DNA from 2 places in the Sporacetigenium sp. TC11 genome. Region 1 is predicted to be linked to the other one. Evidence: a T-box and tRNA genes for the amino acid it is inferred to sense, from the RefSeq annotation. Region 1 holds a T-box; the other holds one or more tRNA genes.
What was found. A T-box is a leader RNA that pairs with one kind of tRNA and senses whether it is charged. The one in region 1 lies ahead of ileS (isoleucine--tRNA ligase), so its partner is inferred to be a tRNA-Ile.

Region 1 (12,295 bases):
ATATTAAAACCACCTTTAGACTTTCCATAAGAATTTGGCATAGATGTATATATTCTGTCTACTAACTTAGAAAATGGCATACTTTGAAGATATACGATCCCTGGTCCTGTAAGATTAGCTAAAAATAAACCCTCTCCGCCAAATAGCACATTTTTAAATCCGCCTACAAATTGTATATCGTAATAAATACCAGGTGAAAAACCAACTATACAACCTGTATCTACTTTAAGAATTTCTCCAGCTTCAAGTCTTTTTTCTATTACAGTACCACATGAGTTTATAAATGCCAGTCCATCACCTTGTAGTTTTTGAAGTATGAAACCTTCTCCACCAAAAAATCCTGTTCCTAATTTTTTAGTAAATGCTACATCTATATCTACACCTTTTGCTGCACATAAGAAAGAATCCTTTTGACATATAAATTGTCCTCCAAATGTTCTTAAATCTATTGGTATTATCTTCCCTGGAATAGGAGATGAAAAAGCCACCTTTTCTCTTTTAATCCCTTCATTAATAAACGAAGTTATAAAAAAGCTTTCCCCAGTTAACATTTTCTTAAATCCTTTTAATATTCCTCCACCTGTAGATGTCATCATTTTTATATTATTTTCCATATAAAGCATAGCCCCTACTTCTGCTTGTACTCCTTCTCTAGGATCTAGCTCTATTTCTACAACCTGCATGTCATCTCCTAGTATATTGTAATCTATTATATCCATAATATCCCCTCCTATAAACTCTATATTATTCTATTAATTATATGTTTTATATATTCTAATTATTTACATTATAAAAGAAGTCCATATGGACTTCTTTTACTATATATGTCTTAACATATTTAAAACTATATCCTTTGAGTTATGAGCAGCTTCTTGTACGAATTCTTCATATGTTACATCAGCACTTCCATCAGCTTTATCTGACATAGCTCTTATAACAACAAATGGAACTTCATTAACGTGACAAACGTGAGCTATAGCTGCACCTTCCATTTCACCACAATATGCTCCAAGTTCATTTACTAACTTATCTTTTAATTCCTTGCTACTTATAAATATATCTCCTGTTACTACTCTACCTTTAACTACTTTATGACTTCTAACTTCTTCTTTAGTAGATTCATATGCTGCATCTATTAATTTTCCATCAGCTTTAAATATAGATGTATCCATTCTAGGTATTTCACCTATTTTATTTCCGAATACAGTAGTATCGAAATCATGATACATAGCATCTGTTGATATAACTATATCATAAACACCTAATTCATTATGTAGTGCTCCTGCAACCCCTGTATTAACAACAGAATTAACATTAAATTCACTTAATAATATTTGAGTGCAAAGTGCAGCATTTACCTTACCTATACCACATCTTACTAATACAACATCTTTATCTTCTAATTTTCCTATATAAAACTTTAGTCCACTTTTTTGTACAGTTTCCTGTATCTCCATTATTTCCTTTAGTATATCTACTTCTTCGTCCATAGCACCTATTATACCTATTTTTATCATAGTCATCCTCCTATTTAATCAATATACTTATTATTTACAAACTTTAACTATTTTACCATAAAAAATTTCAAAACAAAAGGTCCCTATTTAGGGACCTTTATAATTAGTTAGCCTTTTCTACTTTTAATCCTGTCATATGATCATTTAAATTATGCTTTTCTAAAGTTTCATCGTCTACTTTATTTATTTGTAGTGCCAAAGTTTCACTCATTATATAATCTTTGTGCTTCTCAACAGCATTAGCTATTTCATCGTCTCCATTGAAGTATATTTTTATATTATCTAATACTTGGAAATCATTTGATTTTCTTAACTGTTGAACTTTAGATATCAACTCTCTAGCATAACCTTCACTTAATAAATCTTCATTTAAAGTAGTATCAAGTATTATGAACACGTTATTTTCCATAGTTACATTGAAGCCTTCTTTAGCAGATATATTTATTAAAACACGATCTTTATTTACTTCAAAATCTTCACCATCTATATTAACATTTACAACTCCACCAGCTTCAAGTTTTGGAACTACATCAGCTGGATTAAGCTTAGCTATTTCGTTTCCAAATAACTTCATTTTAGATCCAAGTACAGGTCCTAAAACTTTGAAGTTAGGCTTTAGGCTAAAGTTCATATATTCTCCAAGATCCTTAGCAAATACAACTTCTTTAACGTTTAACTCTTCTGCTATTAATGGAACTAAATTATCTATAGTAGTTTCATATTTTCCATCAACTAATACTTTTTGTATTGGCTGACGTACCTTTATTCTTGTAGCTTCTCTTGAAGCTCTACCAAGTGTAACTAGATTCTTAACTAAGTCCATTTTTTCTTCTAATTTAGAGTCTAATAATTCATCATTTACCCTTGGATAGCTTTGTAAATGAACAGAAACTTCACCAGTTAAGTTTCTATATAATTCTTCTGATAAATATGGTGCAACTGGAGCTATCATTTTACAAAGATCTGTTAATATTTCATAAGTTGTATTATAAACTGCTTTTTTGTCTTGTGTTAACTCTGTAGCCCAGAATCTTCTTCTTGAACGTCTTATATACCAGTTAGATAAGTCTTCATTTATAAAGTCTTGTATAGCTCTAACTGATTTATTTAATTCAAATATATCTAAGTTTTCTTGAACAAATTTCTTTAGGTTGTTAAATTTAGACAATATCCATCTGTCTAATTCAGGTCTATCCTTGTATTCAACAAAGAATTCATCTGGATTTATATTGTCAGTATTAGCATATAATGTGAAGAAATTATATACATTTTTCATAGTTCCTAAGAACTTACTTTGAACTTCTTTTAATCCATCTAAATCAAATCTAGTTGGAGTCCATGGTGGAGACACATACAATAAGTACCATCTTAATGCATCTGCTCCATAGCTATCAAATAATTCAAATGGATTTACTGTATTACCTCTTGACTTACTCATTTTCTTTCCATCTTTATCAAGAACTAAGTCATTAACTAAAACTCTCTTATACGGAGGTTTTCCTGTAACAAGTGTAGATACAGCAAGTAATGAATAGAACCATCCTCTAGTTTGGTCTATACCTTCACATATATAGTCAGCTGGGAATAATTCGTCAAATCTTTCTTTGTTTTCAAATGGATAGTGATGTTGGGCAAATGGCATAGCTCCACTATCAAACCAACAGTCTATAACATCAGTAACTCTAGTCATAGTACCATCACATTTTTCACATTTTATATGTATATCATCAACATATGGTCTATGTAATTCTACAGATTCATCTATATTTTCTATAGCTTTTTCTGCTAATTCTTTTCTAGATCCTATAGATTCCTTATGGCCACATTCACAAGTCCATATATTAAGAGGAGTTCCCCAATATCTACTTCTAGATATAGCCCAGTCATTTAAGTTTTCTAACCAGTTTCCAAATCTCTTTTCTCCTACAAAAGATGGATACCACTCAACAGAGTTGTTGTTTGCTATTAATTGATCTTTTACCTTTGTCACTTCTATATACCAGCTTGGCTTAGCATAGTATACTAATGGGGTTTGACATCTCCAGCAGTGAGGGTAGTTATGAACAACTTTTTCTTTTTTGAATAACTTATTTTCACTATGTAACCATTTTATTATGTCTACGTCTAAACCGTCCTCCATAACAAATCTACCTTCCCATGGAGTAGTTGTAAACTTACCACTTTCATCAACAGGTTGTATAACTGGTAAATCATATTTTCTACCTAAGTTATAGTCATCTTCACCAAATGCTGGAGCTGTATGAACTATACCAGTACCATCTTCAGTAGTTACATAATCAGCAACTCCTATAAAGAATGCTTTCTTATCAGTTTTTACAAAAGGCATTAATTGTTCATATTCAACACCTTCTAAATCTTGACCTTTCATTTCTTCTAATACTTCAAATTCTCCACCTATAACCTTAGGAGCTAAAGTTTTTTCTACATAGTATACTTCATCATTTGCCTTAACCTTTAGATATGTTTCCTTTGGGTTAACAGCAAGTGCTACGTTTGAAGGTAGAGTCCATGGAGTAGTTGTCCATGCTAAGAAATACTCATTTTCTGCATCTTTTCTTTTGAACTTAGCTACAACTGTATTAGTCTTAACTTCTTTATATCCTTGTGCAACTTCATGAGATGCAAGACCTGTCCCACATCTTGGACAGTATGGAAGTATTTTATGACCTTCATATATTAAGCCTTTTTTATTAATTTGATCTAATATCCACCATACAGACTCTATATAGTTGTTATCTAGAGTTATATATGGATTATCTAAATCTATTTCATATGCCATACGTCTAGTCATTTCTCTCCATTGTTTTTCATAAGAGAAAACTGACTCTCTACATTTCTCATTAAATTTATCTATTCCATAACTTTCTATAGCTTGTTTATCAGAAAGTCCTAATTGTTTTTCAACTTCTATTTCAACAGGAAGACCATGAGTATCCCATCCTGCTTTTCTCTTAACTTGATATCCACTCATTGTTTTATATCTACATACAGAATCTTTTAGCGTTCTAGCTAAAACATGGTGTATACCTGGTTTACCATTAGCTGTAGGAGGACCTTCATAGAATACGAAACTAGGGTCATTTTCTCCTTTTTCTATTGTTTTATCTAGTATGTTAACTTCATCCCAGTATTTTGAGATATTAGCTTCTGCCTCTTTAACAGAATTATCTACTAGTGGTTTAAATCTTGCCATAATATCACCCTTTCTTTTATCTTTGTATTTATTTTTTGCATTAAAAAACCTCGCCCCCACAAAGGGACGAGGTATTCTCGCGTTACCACCCTAATTTTGTATATAGGTATAGCTTATCTATATACAACACTCATTTAATATAACGGTTTTCACCGGCACAGCTTAATGAATTATAATAATCGTTCAGCCTGCAGCTTAAGAGTGATCTTCAACTTTATAGATTTACTGGTTCTCAGCTTACCCAGCTCTCTGTAAAAACATTTAAAGTTTACTTTCTCCATCATAGCTTTTAATTTATTATTTTATGTTTGTATTTTAAATTTTATGATATTTTTATGTGTTCGTCAATATTATTTACTCGACATTTTTAACTAAATTTCGATTATCCTCTAATCCTAGGTTTGATCCTACTTCATCGAAGATTTCATCTATGTTTCTCATTTCATCTTCTAACAACGATTTAAATTTATTTCTAAATATTTTAAATTCCTTTAATAGAGAATCATATTCTTTTCTTATTTCTATAACTTGATTGTTGCCTTGTTCTATTATTTGTCTTGCTCTAAGCTCTGCTTCTTCAACTATTATTTGAGCTTTTTTATTTGCAGCATTACACGTATCTTCAGCTGCACCTTGAGCAGTTATTAAAGTAGCTTTTAAAGTATCTTCAATATTTTTATATCTAGAAACTTGATCTTGATATAAATTTATCTTATCCTTTAAATCAAGGTTTTCTTTGTATAATTTTTCAAAATCTTCTTTTACTATATCTAAAAATTCATCTACTTCTTCTTCTTTATATCCTCTTAACCCTTTTTTAAACTCTTTATTTTCTATTTCTATTGGTGTTAGCACGGGTACTCCCCCTTTATATTATGATTTTAGCTTTAACTTTAAGCCTACCCTTTTTTGTATAATCTCCTATTTGAGAAACTATAGCTCTTCCTTGGCCTCTAACAGATATTATACAATTTTCTTTTATGCTTTTAGATGCAGAAGTTATCTTTTCATAATCTACAAAAACCTTTTCGGAGTTTATATAATTTGAACTTTCTTGCCTCGATATATTATAAATACCGCTTATAATAGTATCTAGTCTATCAGACGCTGCTGTAAAATTAACTTCCTTGTATTCAGGTTCGCTATATATAAGATTATCTAAATCTATTTCTTCTAAAGAAATTGTATTGTTGCCAACCTTCTCTAGATTTAAAACTATATAATCACATATATCTTCACAAACTACAACTTGACAGAAGTTTTCATGAATTAATATATCTCCTATTTTTTCCCTTTTAATTCCAAGGCCAAGTAAAGAACCTAAATAATCTCTATGAGACACTTTTCTAAATTTAAAATTTCCACTTATTTTAATAGCCTTAATTGGCTTATTTATATCTTCTTCATTAACATAAAAAGGGTAGATATAAATAAGCTTTCTTTCGGCTTTCTCATATCCACCATATACACTATAACTAATATTATCTATAGCATTTAATGCTGCTATTGCATTTTTAAGTTCATATGGATTTAAAAATTCGCTATATCTATAATCGTAATTTTTCAAAACACCTATAGATTTATCTATAACCTTATATATTTTATTTTTAAGTTCTATATCTTTTATATGATTTGTCAGTATATTTTTATCAATCATAAAAACTACTATAACATTGGAAGTACAATGTTACCTATAGTTTGTAAAAGCAATAATGCTATTACAGGTGAAAAGTCTATAGGACTGTTGAAAAACTTGAACATAAGATCTCTTATAGGACCTATTATTGGTTCTGTAACTTTATAAACAAAGGCACTTAATTTAGTACCTCTGCTATTTGGAAACCAAGACATAAGGGCTCTAACTACTATCATCCACTCTATAAACTCTAAAAATAAACGTAAAGCGCTTTTTATAGTCTCCATATTTATTCTCCTTTATTATTTATTTTGCCATGGGAATAAAACTTTTGTTTCTAATTCTTTTTTCATATTTGCATCAATATCTACATTACTTGGAGCTAATATAAATATTGCCTTAGATACCTTTTGAATACTTCCATCTAAAACGTATACAGCGCCACTTATAAAGTGAAATATAGACTTACGCATTTCAGGATCATCTAAATTTTCTAAATTAACTATAACAGCCTTTCTGTGCTTTAAGTGATCTGCTATAGCTGGAGCCTCATCATAACTCTTTGGTTCAAATATTACAACCTTCATTTGAGTAGTAGCATGTATATTTAATATTTTGCCATTTTTTCCTGCATTTTGTGTGTTAAAGTGTGGTACCAAGTCATCATCAGCTACATCTTCTAATTCATAATCGTCTTCAACTATTTCTTCTACTTCTTCCTCAGTTACCCACTTTTTTATTTTCGTTATCAATCCTTCACCCATTTTAAAAAACCTCCCTCATTGTCTTTAAACAAACAGATATACTCATATCTTATTAAATGTCGTAGTTTCTTTCCCCAAATATAGACGTTCCAACCCTAACCATGTTTGAACCTTCTTCTATTGCTATTTTAAAATCATTGCTCATGCCCATTGAAAGATAATCAATATCTACATTTTCAATATTAAGTGACTTTATTTCATTTGAAAGTGATTTTAACTCCTTAAAAACCCATCTAGTTTCTTCAGGATTATCAGAATGCATCGCCATAGTCATAAGACCCTTTATTTTTATATGTTTGTAATTAGATACAACATCTTTTATAAAAGGTATAACATCTTCCTTATTTAAGCCGTGCTTACTTTCTTCATTAGAAATATTTACTTGAACTAAACAGTTAATGATTCTATCTATACCTTGTGCTCTTTTTTCTATTTCATCACACAATGATTTTCTATCTAATGAGTGTATCATATGTACCTTGTCTATTATGTACTTAACTTTGTTAGTTTGTAAAGTACCTATAAGATGCCATTTTACTTTGTCGCCTATTGCCTCATACTTTCTTACTAATTCCTGAGGCTTATTTTCACCAACATGAGTTATACCTAATTTTATTGCTTCTTCAATAACTGGTATATCTACAGTTTTAGTTACCCCTATTAATACGATATTATCAATATCTTTTTTTGCTTTTTCACAAGCATCTTTTATATCACCTTTAACTATTTCTAAGTTTTGTCTTAAAAAATTCAATTTATCACCTACTTTATCTTTTGTCCTTCTTTAACCTTACTAGGCTTTAAAAGTATTTCGTCATGTAAATCTACTGTTTTTAATCCATTTGATTTTATAGTTAAATAACTCAACACAATAAAATCGTCATTTTCTCCAGAAACTCCTTGTAACTCAACAAATTCAACATTACCAGTTTCTGAAATTCTATATACTCCTTTTTTACTATCCTTTGTAATTATGGCATCTTTAGGAATTTTTATTCCTTCCAGTTGCTTATATATTATATCAAATTCTAAGACCCTTGTATCATAAATTTTCCTATTTTGTTGACTAATTTCAAATATTGCTATATTTTTACTATTTTTATCTTTATATTTATCATAAACCATAGCATCTAATTTAATATCTTTATTTGCTAATTTTACATTGTCTCCTACTTTGAATTTTTTAAATTCACTATTATCTAAAACTACTGCTAAATAAAAGTTGTGATTGTTTATAACCTTTAAAATAGGATCGCCTAGCTTTACTTTTTTGTCTTCTTTTATTAAATTAGGTTTATTTTCTATATTTTTAAGGATATCAAAATTTAACTTGTCCATATTTTCATAAGTTAAATCATCTTCAAATCCATCTGCATTAAAAGACACTATTCCAGAATTACGTGCCAAAACAAATTCTGTATATTTATCTATTTTATTTTCAAGTATTTCTTTTTCAGATTCCATATTTTCTATATTTGTCGCTGCAACACTATTGTTTTGTATACTGTTTTTCTTATTTACTAAAGATATTATCTCTTCCTTGTTCTCTTTCAAATTAAATATATCTTTACTTAAAGATTTAGATTGTACTTCATTAGTTATCCTTTCTATATCAGAGTTTATACTTTCTATATCATTTGATAAAATTCCATTTGAACCTTTTTTAATATCTTTTATTTCTTTTTCTAGATTTTCTATTTCAGTTTCTACTTTTTCATCTACGTCTTTTTTATATATCGTTGCAACTTTATAACCCCTTTGTATTCTACTTCCTTCATCTGTATTTGGCTTTACAGTTCCAGAGTATTCTGCAAATATAACTTGTTCATCTCTAATAACTACAGCTTCCTTTGTAATCTTCTCTTCTACACTTCCATTTTCAGCTATAGTAGTCGGTATTGTACCATTTATAAAAAAGCTAAATACATTTGCTATTATATAAATAAAAACTCCTGCAACAAAAATGTTTGTGTATTTTATCCTTAGTTTCTTTTTATTTTTCTTCAAAAAGGTTCCCCCCAAAAAACAATATATAACTATAATAATTCTTCAATATAATATACATATCCTTTTAAAAATACAATATTATAGATATTTTCCATATAGCCAAAAAATCCTAGGCACAATGCCTAGGATTTATAATACTATTTTTAAAGATTAGTCATTACCTTTAACTTTTTTATTTCTTGCTTCCCAGAAAGTAGCATTTTTTATACCTAATTTAATAGGGTCAAAAGTCATATCATCTCTATGAATACCTGCTTTTTGTTGAGCTTCATAATCTTTTAAACAAGCTAGTGCTGGCTTAGCCATTATTAATATAGCTATAATGTTTAACCATGCCATTAATCCAACACCTATATCACCCATTGTCCATGCTAATGCAGCAGTTTTTATAGTACCATAGAATGTAGATCCTAATATTACTAATCTTAATATATGTGTCATTACTTTTGTATTATTTGTTTTAAATACTCTATTACATAAATAAGTTATATTAGTTTCTGACATGTAGTAATATGCCATTAATGTAGTAAATGCAAAGAAGAATAATGCTATAGCAACGAATGCTCCACCAAATCCTGGTATAAACTTATCTATTGCTATTTGAGTAAATGCAGGACCAAATTCAACACCTGGTAAGTTTTCAGTTATAAATCCACCATTTGGACTTACTACATTGTAGCTTCCAGTCATTAATATCATAAAGCCTGTAGCTGAACATACGAACAATGTATCAACATATACTGAGAATGCTTGAACGAAACCTTGTTTAGCTGGGTGATTAACTTCTGCAGCTGCTGCAGCATGTGGTCCAGTACCTTGACCAGCTTCATTTGAGTATATACCTCTTTTAACACCCCAAGCTATAGTAGAACCTAATATACCAGCAAATGCTTGTTCTCCACCAAATGCAGATCTAAATACTAAAGATATAACATCTGGTAATTGACCTATATTAAGAATTATTATTATTATAGCCATTAATATATAAGCGCCTGCCATAAAAGGAACTATAAATTCAGCAGAAGAAGCTATTCTTTTTAACCCGCCATATATTATTGCTGCTAATAATACAACTAATATTCCACCTGTTACAACTGTGCTTACTCCAAATGCATTTTGAACACCTACTGCTATAGAGTTAGATTGAACACCTGGTAAGAAGAATCCCATTGCTATAACTGTAGCTACTGCAAAAGTTATTCCATACCATTTTTGCCCCATACCCTTTTCTATATAGTACGCTGGACCTCCACGGTATTGACCGTCTGCTTCTTCTTTGTATACCTGACCTAATACTGATTCAACAAATGCTGATCCTGCACCTAGGAATGCTATAGCCCACATCCAAAACAGTGCTCCTGGTCCCCCCATAGCTATTGCAGTTGCAACCCCTGCTATGTTACCAGTACCAACACGACCAGCAAGTGAAACACATATTGCTTGGAAAGATGATATCCCTTGTTCTGATTTTTCACCTTTTAATAATAAAATTATCATTTCTTTTACGTGTCTTACTTGCATGAAACGAGTTCTTAAAGAAAAATAAAGACCTGTTCCTAAACACAAAATTATAAGTGCGTTACTCCAGATGATGTTATTGAGCGCATTTACAAAACCCTCCATAAAACAGCTTCCCCCTTTTAAATAATATTCATAATTTTCTTTACTTATTAGATTATATGATTATTATACTGGTTTAATTCTATAATTGCAATACAATTACTAAAATATTTAGAATATTTTATATTTTCTGAGACAAGTTTTTAACGATAAAAAAAGATGCCTTCCATAGTGGTTGGCATCTTTTTTTATTCTATAATATTATTGTTATAACATTAGCGCTTCCTTCATTTATTATTCTTTGTAATGTTTTTTGCATTTTTATTCTAACATCATCTGGCATCATGTATAACTTATTTTGTAATTGTTCTTTTACTAAGTCATGTAATGACTTGCCAAACATGTTTGATTGCCATATTTCACTAGGATTTGATTCAAAGCCATCTAATAAGTATTTAACTAGCTCTTCTCCTTGTTTTTCTGTTCCTACAACTGGAGAAACTTCAGTAGCTATATCAGCTCTTATTAAGTGTAGAGATGGAGCTGTTGCTCTTAACTTAACTCCATATTGCTTACCTTGTTTTACTATTTCAGGTTCAGCTAGTGTCAACTCATCTAATGATGGAGGAACTAATCCATATCCCTTAGTTCTAACATCTATTAGAGCTTGCTCTACCTTATCATACTCAGTTTTTACTTTAGCTAATTTAGATAATAGGTTTAATAATTGATAGTCTCCATCTATTCTAAATCCACTTTTTTCTTCTAGTATATTGTAGAATAGATCTTGTTTTGTTTCTAGTTTTATATTAACTATACCTTCTCCTAATTCTACATTATCTAAATAAGTTTTATCTAAGAAATCTAAATCAATAAAACTTCTTACTATAGAATCGACATCTCTTATTTTATCTATAGTAGATATACTTTCTTTTAATGAGAATATTATATTATTTTTAACCCAGTGATTTTTTTCTAATCCTTCTACCCACTTAGGTAAGTTTATATTTATTTCTCTTACTGGAAAGTCAAATAATACAGTTTCCATAACCTTTTCTATATCTGATTCGCTCATATCAACTATGTTTAGCGGAAGAACTGGCATTGCATATTTTTCTTCTAGACCTCTCTTTAACTCTAATGTTTCTTCTCTTTCTGGATATAAAGTATTTAATACTATAGCAAATGGCTTATTTAGAGACTTTAATTCGCTTATTACTCTTTCTTCTGGATATACGTAGTTTCTTCTTTCTATTCCCGTTACAGTCCCATCAGTTATAATAACAATTCCTATTGTTGAATGGTCTCTTATAACTTTTTTAGTTCCTATTTCAGCTGCCTTTTCAAATGGCATAGCTTCACTAGACCATGGAGTTGAAACTAGTCTTTGTCTTCCATCTTCTTCGTGACCTAATGCTCCATCAACTATGTATCCTACACAGTCAATCATTCTAACCTTCATAGATACATTGTCTCTTATTTTTATTTCTGCACCATCAGCTGGAACAAACTTAGGTTCAACAGTCATTATAGTCTTTCCTGAACCACTTTGTGGTATTTCGTCTAAAGCTCTTTCTTTTTTGTACTCGTTATCCAT
Region 2 (6,592 bases), on a different contig from region 1:
GAATTCTCAATTGATACTCAATATAAAATAATAATAATTTTAATAGGAGGAGTTAAAAATGAAAGAAAAAATTGTATTAGCATATTCTGGTGGTTTAGATACATCTATAATAGTACCTTGGTTAAAAGAAAATTATGACATGGAAGTTATTGCGGCTTGTGCAAATGTAGGTCAAGAAGAAGATATGGATGCTGTAGAAAAGAAAGCTTATATAAGTGGAGCTTCTAAAGTTTATATAGAAGATTTAACTGAAGAATTTGTAACAGAAGCTCTTTATAAAGCTATAAAAGCAGAAGTTAAGTATGAGGGGAAATATTTACTTGGAACTTCTTTAGCAAGACCTATAATAGCTAAAAAGTTAGTTGAAATAGCTCATAAAGAAGGGGCAAAGTATATATGCCACGGATGCACAGGTAAGGGAAATGACCAAGTTAGATTTGAGTCAGCAATAGCAGCACTTGACCCAACTATAAAAATAATAGCTCCTTGGAGAGTATGGGATATAAAATCAAGAGAAGATGCTATAGAATACGCTGCACAAAAGGAAATAGCTATATCAGTTACAAAGGAAAAGATATATTCAGTAGATGCTAACCTTTGGCATATATCTACTGAAGGTGGAGACATAGAATGTCTAGAAAATGAACATAATAAAGATGTATATAAAAAATGCGTTGACCCTGAGGATGCACCAGATACTCCTGAGTATATAGAAATATACTTTGAAAAAGGTGTACCTAAGAAAATAAATGGAAAAGAAATTGCTCCCGTAGAACTTGTAAAAAATCTAAATGATTTAGGAGCTAAACATGGTATAGGTATTATAGATATACTAGAAAACAGACTAGTAGGTATGAAATCAAGAGGAGTATACGAAACTCCAGGTGGTACTATATTATATGAAGCACATAATATCTTAGAAAGTGCAACTTTAGAAAAAGATACACTTCATTTCAAACAAATAGTATCTATGAAGTATGCTGAGTTAATTTACAATGGTTTATGGTTTGGCGGATTAAAAGAATCAATAGATGCATTTGTTGAAAAAACACAAGAAAATGTAACTGGTACTGTAAAAGTTAAGTTATACAAAGGAAATATAAAACCAGCAGGTATATTTACTGAAAATGCATTATATGACCATGGTATTTCATCTTTTGGTAATAGTGAACTTTATGATCATAAAGATGCTGAAGGATTTATAAACTTATTTAGTTTACCACTTAAGATAAAATCTATGAAAACTAACAAGTAGGTGATAATATGAAACTTTGGGGCGGCAGATTTAAGAATTCAGAAAGTAAACTAATGGAGGATTTCAATTCCTCCCTTGGTTTTGACAAAAGAATGTACTTTGAAGATATAACTGGAAGTATAGCACATGTAAATATGCTTTGTAGTTGTAATATATTAAATGAAGAAGAAGCAAATAAGATAAAAGAAGGCCTCAGTGGTATATTGGCTGATATAGAAAATGGAAGTCTTATTATAGAAGGTGACTACGAAGATATTCATTCATTTGTTGAAACTAACCTTATAAAAAGAATAGGCGAACTAGGTAAAAAACTTCATACAGCTAGAAGTAGAAATGACCAAGTAGCTGTGGATACAAAGATGTATGCTAGAAAATACGCTTATTCAATTGTGAATAAAATAGATGAACTACTTTTAACTATAAAAAAATTAGGGGACAAAAATCCTTATATAATGCCAGGATATACTCATTTACAAAGAGCTCAAGTTGTTACATTTAAATATCACGTTATGGCTTATTATTCTATGTTCCTTAGAGATAAAAAGAGAATATTAAACTCAATAGATATGCTAAATGAAAATCCACTTGGGTGTTGTGCATTAGCTGGAACTACTTATGATATAGATAGAAGTGTAACTACAAAGTTGCTTAGCTTTTATAAACCTGTAGATAACTATTTAGATGGTGTTTCAGATAGAGATTATTTAATAGAAATGATGAGTAATTTTTCTTTAATAATGATGCATTTATCTAGATTGAGTGAAGAGCTAATACTGTTTAGTTCTAAGGAATTTGAATTTGTAACTATGAGTGATGAATTTTCAACTGGTTCATCAATAATGCCACAAAAGAAAAATCCAGATGCATGTGAACTTATAAGAGGTAAATGTGGAAGGGTATATGGAGACTTGATGGCACTTCTTACTACTATGAAGGGATTACCTCTTGCTTATAATAAAGATATGCAAGAAGATAAAGAATCTTTCTTTGATTCGTTAGATACAACTATAGCATGTTTATCAGTTATGAATGGGGTATTAGATACATTAACTGTAAATAAGGACAAGATGTTAAAGGCTGTTAAAAAAGGATTTTTAAATGCTACAGAAGTTGCGGATTATTTAGTTAAAGAAGGATTGGAATTTAGAAATGCACACAAAGTAGTTGGAAATATAGTTTTATACTGTGAAGAGAACAATAAAAATATAGAAGATCTAACGATGGATGAATTTTTAACATTTAGTAATTTATTTAAAGAAGATATTTATCCATATATAGATTATAACAACATATTAAAACAAGGTATAAAAAAGTATATATAATTCATAGGACTACAATAATAGTAGTCCTAATTTTTTTAAAAAAATATAAATTTTTTTGAAAAAATAATATTGACCACATATAAAAAAGGTGATATTATATAACTTGTCAAGCGATACAAAAAATATGCTAGTGTGGCTCAACGGTAGAGCAGCTGACTTGTAATCAGCAGGTTGTAGGTTCGATTCCTATCACTAGCTCCATATGCGGGTGTGGCGGAATTGGCAGACGCACCAGACTTAGGATCTGGCGCCTTGTGCGTGGGGGTTCAAGTCCCTCCACCCGCACCATAATAAAACGGAGAGGTGTCCGAGTGGTTTAAGGAGCTGGTCTTGAAAACCAGTGACTCCGCAAGGGGCCGTGGGTTCGAATCCCACCCTCTCCGCCATTTTTTTATTTTTGGACCTTTAGCTCAGTTGGTTAGAGCGCCCGGCTCATAACCGGTAGGTCTGGGGTTCGAGTCCCTGAAGGTCCACCAAAAATAGGGGTGTAGCTCAGCTGGTAGAGCGTCGGTCTCCAAAACCGTGCGCCGGGGGTTCGAATCCCTCCACCCCTGCCAATATAATAATGTATATAAAAAGAATTTGTCACTGACAAGTTCTTTTTTTGTTTTTAAAATAAATATAGTGGAATATAAGTGATCTTTTTTTCGTACAATTATATAAAGATTATTATACGAGGGGGATAATAGAATGAAATTATCAGAGTTAAAGGATAAAATTATAAAGGGTCAGAATATGGGTGCAGAAGTAGTATGTATAAATAAAGGACAAGAACTATGGGGTATAAAGGGGATTCTAGAACACTATAGATCTGGGAATTTAATGTTATGTGGATGTAAAGAAGACTCTATAAGTACTGTAGATTTTATTAAACTTGTAGATAAAACACTAGATGCATCTGGAGATTCTGATGTGAAAATAGTAGTTGTTGATCCATTATTAATAGAAGACAAAGATATTGAAAATATAAAATATGTACAATTTGCTCAGATAGACGATATAAAAATGATATTTATAAGTATTGAGAATAATATTTAATTATTATGACCATAATCGATATATACTAAAAGTTTATAGGGGTGAATAAAATGAGAAAAGGTATTAAGAAATTAGGAATATCGTTGTTAATTGTAATTTTTTCGGGTATGGGGTTATACTGGTATTCTAGCATAGAAGCACATCCAAAAAGTGTTGTTAGTTCAGAAACTGATACAAAAACAGAAGTTATAGTTGAAGAATCAAAAGTTGCAGTTGATGAACCAAAAAGTGGTAGTGAAGATATCAAAAAACAAGATGAAACTGTTAATATAAACAATGAAAATTTAATTGAAAGTAATAAAGCAAATAAGGATTTAAATGAAGTTAATAATCAAAATATTAAAAAAGAATTCACTGTTGAAGATGCCAAAAATTTACTAATACAGTATAATTCCAATGTTGATTATATATATCAAGGCGATGAAACAATGTTTAAAGAAGTTTTACAAGATAAAGGATATAAGGGGTATTTATTCTTGCCAAATGTAGATGGAGATATTGGATTTTTTGTAGACAAATATAATGGAGATATATATAAATTCCATCCAAGTGGATATATGGAAAAAATATAAAAGAAAGCCTACTTTAAATAAGTAGGCTTATTTTATTTAAGATACTTTTTTGTTTTTTCTTTATTATATTTTAGAAAATTATTGTACTTAACTAATTTTTCTAAAAGATCTAATATATGATTTATAAAATCCTCATTAGTTTTATCTAGGTTGTATGCTTTTATATATAAAGATAGTAATTCATCATAGATATTTTTATTTTTAATATAGTATATTACACTTTTAAATCTTTCGGTTGTAGGGTTTTTTGCATTTTTATTCTTACTTTTATTCATTGTAAAATGCGATAAATCCATTCCGTAATTTTTCTTTTTTTGAATGTTTATTATGGAAGCCAATCGAATTCCTTTATAATAGTAAAACATGGGATTGTTAGGGTTTAGCTTTATTAATTCGTCGTATAACTTTAATCCTTCATCATCAAAGTTATAGTGCCTAGTTATAATACTTTCGCTATTAGGATCGTATATAAAATTTGCTTCACAGTCTATTATAGAAATATGCGTTTTTACATAATTAAAAAATATTTCTTCTTCTTTTAACTTCCAAACCTCTTGGAGTTCTTTTTTTGATTTTACTAGATTAAGTATTTTACGACAGTAATTTAATGCTTGGGAATACATCTTTTCATATTTTATATTGGTATCTTTAAGTATATACTGTATATATTTATCGTATATATTACATAGTTCATTTAAATATAAATAAATTTCTCTAGACTCATCTCCATAAATTATATTTAGGATTTTTAACTTTTCATCTAAAGATTTAAAAGCTATATCTATATATTCATTATCAACTAGTATTTCACTAGATAAATAAAAATCTATTTTATTTTTATCAAAATGTTCATCTATTATAAGCGAATAACAAACTAAAGCATAATCATAAAGATTTGATTCTTGTAGTAATTTGGCTTTCTCAAATAAAAATAAGTATTTATTTTGAGGTTCAATTTCTAAACATTCATCTAATATATCTATTAAATCTATACGTCTATCTTGTATAGAAGTGAATACAATTGGTGAGTTAAGTGAATTAGATATATATATATCGTCTCCTTGAAACTTATTTTGCCCAAATGAAAATTTGTCAGTTTTAATATCATTTAACAATTTAGATATTAAAGATATTAAGTTTATATACCCTGGAAATCTAACTAAACTATTGAGATGATTTATTTTTAGCTGTATATTGAATAAATTTTTATAATCTCGTCTATTGAATAGAATTTCTCTTATATAATTTATACAATCCTTGTATTCTAACATACCTGAAAAAGGTATATCAGAAATATCAGTTTCGTATGATACTTTTACATAATGTATATAACTTCTGAAATCAAGGTCATTAATGCCTAATGAATAGTATATATCAAAACATTGTAATAGGTCTACCAGTAAATTATCATAGTTTTTACCTTCATAATTTTTTTTGCAATCAGTAGTTACTTTATCTAAAAGCCTAATAGAACTAAATTTTGCATCATCAAATAATGTTTTAGACAATTCAAGATATTTTTTTGCATCAAAACAATTTAGTATTACTTCTTCAAATTTATTTTGCTTTTGTAATATCAACCCCTTGAATTCATATATATCCAAATATTGTTTGCTTATATTTTCACCGTTGACGTTATCTAATATTTCACTTAGACATTTTAAGGCTTCATCGAGCATATTGCTTTTATAAAAACATCTAGAGAGCCAATAGTAAGTCCAAATTTCATTAGATAGACTTAAAGACATTTTATAACTTTCTATGGCCTTAGGATATTGATTTTTGGACTCGTAACATATTCCTAATAAAAAATAAGTTGATTTATCGTTTGGATTTAATAGTATAACATCTTTAAGCATGATTATGGCATCTGAAAATGTATAAGAATAGTTAAATATAGATATTGATTCTGTATCCGTATACTTAATATTCCCGTGTAGTCTTAAAAAACCTTCGTAACATTTTAGGATATTATCAAATCTATACTTAAGTTCTTCGTCGTATTCAATATCGTTAATATAGGTAATGGCATAGTCAAAGATTTTTTTATAATAAATAGTTATATCTTCTATTTTATTTGCTTTCTCTACGTTATTTGTTATATAACTGATTAATGATTCTACGCTAAATGTTGATAGTCCTATATAACTCATATTCTCACCTCTCATCTTCATTTCTAGATGTAGTAACGACAAAACTCGAGTAGATAGTTTCCAATTTCTTTACATAATATGAAGACTTTATATAAGTATAGAAGCTATTTTCATCTAGTTCATTATTTATATTTGTTTTAGAAGTTTGCATATTTAATTCTAGCATTTTGAAAAGTTCTAATAATTCTTCATAATCAACTTTATCTTGATTTTGTAAAACTTTATCTATTTTTTCATATATATATTTATTTT

Region 2: it encodes a tRNA-Ile, which carries the amino acid that the T-box ahead of ileS (isoleucine--tRNA ligase) is inferred to sense. The anticodon was not compared.

Annotation. Positions count from the first base shown of each region.
Region 1 is NZ_JBYVNY010000001.1:412,510-424,804, forward strand. It holds gene ACUSRV_RS02030 (TIGR00266 family protein) at 1-719, opposite strand, end outside; gene ACUSRV_RS02035 (5'-methylthioadenosine/adenosylhomocysteine nucleosidase) at 819-1,517, opposite strand; gene ileS (isoleucine--tRNA ligase) at 1,621-4,731, opposite strand; T-box leader at 4,791-5,024, opposite strand; gene ACUSRV_RS02045 (DivIVA domain-containing protein) at 5,086-5,586, opposite strand; gene ACUSRV_RS02050 (YlmH family RNA-binding protein) at 5,600-6,388, opposite strand; gene ACUSRV_RS02055 (YggT family protein) at 6,397-6,654, opposite strand; gene ACUSRV_RS02060 (cell division protein SepF) at 6,670-7,131, opposite strand; gene ACUSRV_RS02065 (YggS family pyridoxal phosphate-dependent enzyme) at 7,184-7,885, opposite strand; gene ACUSRV_RS02070 (hypothetical protein) at 7,894-9,138, opposite strand; gene ACUSRV_RS02075 (alanine/glycine:cation symporter family protein) at 9,289-10,761, opposite strand; gene spoIVA (stage IV sporulation protein A) at 10,952-12,295, opposite strand, start outside.
Region 2 is NZ_JBYVNY010000011.1:388-6,979, reverse strand. It holds gene ACUSRV_RS13815 (argininosuccinate synthase) at 59-1,255, shown strand; gene argH (argininosuccinate lyase) at 1,264-2,577, shown strand; tRNA gene ACUSRV_RS13805 (tRNA-Thr) at 2,704-2,778, shown strand; tRNA gene ACUSRV_RS13800 (tRNA-Leu) at 2,782-2,865, shown strand; tRNA gene ACUSRV_RS13795 (tRNA-Ser) at 2,875-2,963, shown strand; tRNA gene ACUSRV_RS13790 (tRNA-Ile) at 2,977-3,053, shown strand; tRNA gene ACUSRV_RS13785 (tRNA-Trp) at 3,059-3,134, shown strand; gene ACUSRV_RS13780 (hypothetical protein) at 3,268-3,615, shown strand; gene ACUSRV_RS13775 (hypothetical protein) at 3,666-4,187, shown strand; gene ACUSRV_RS13770 (tetratricopeptide repeat protein) at 4,220-6,340, opposite strand; gene ACUSRV_RS13765 (hypothetical protein) at 6,345-6,592, opposite strand, start outside.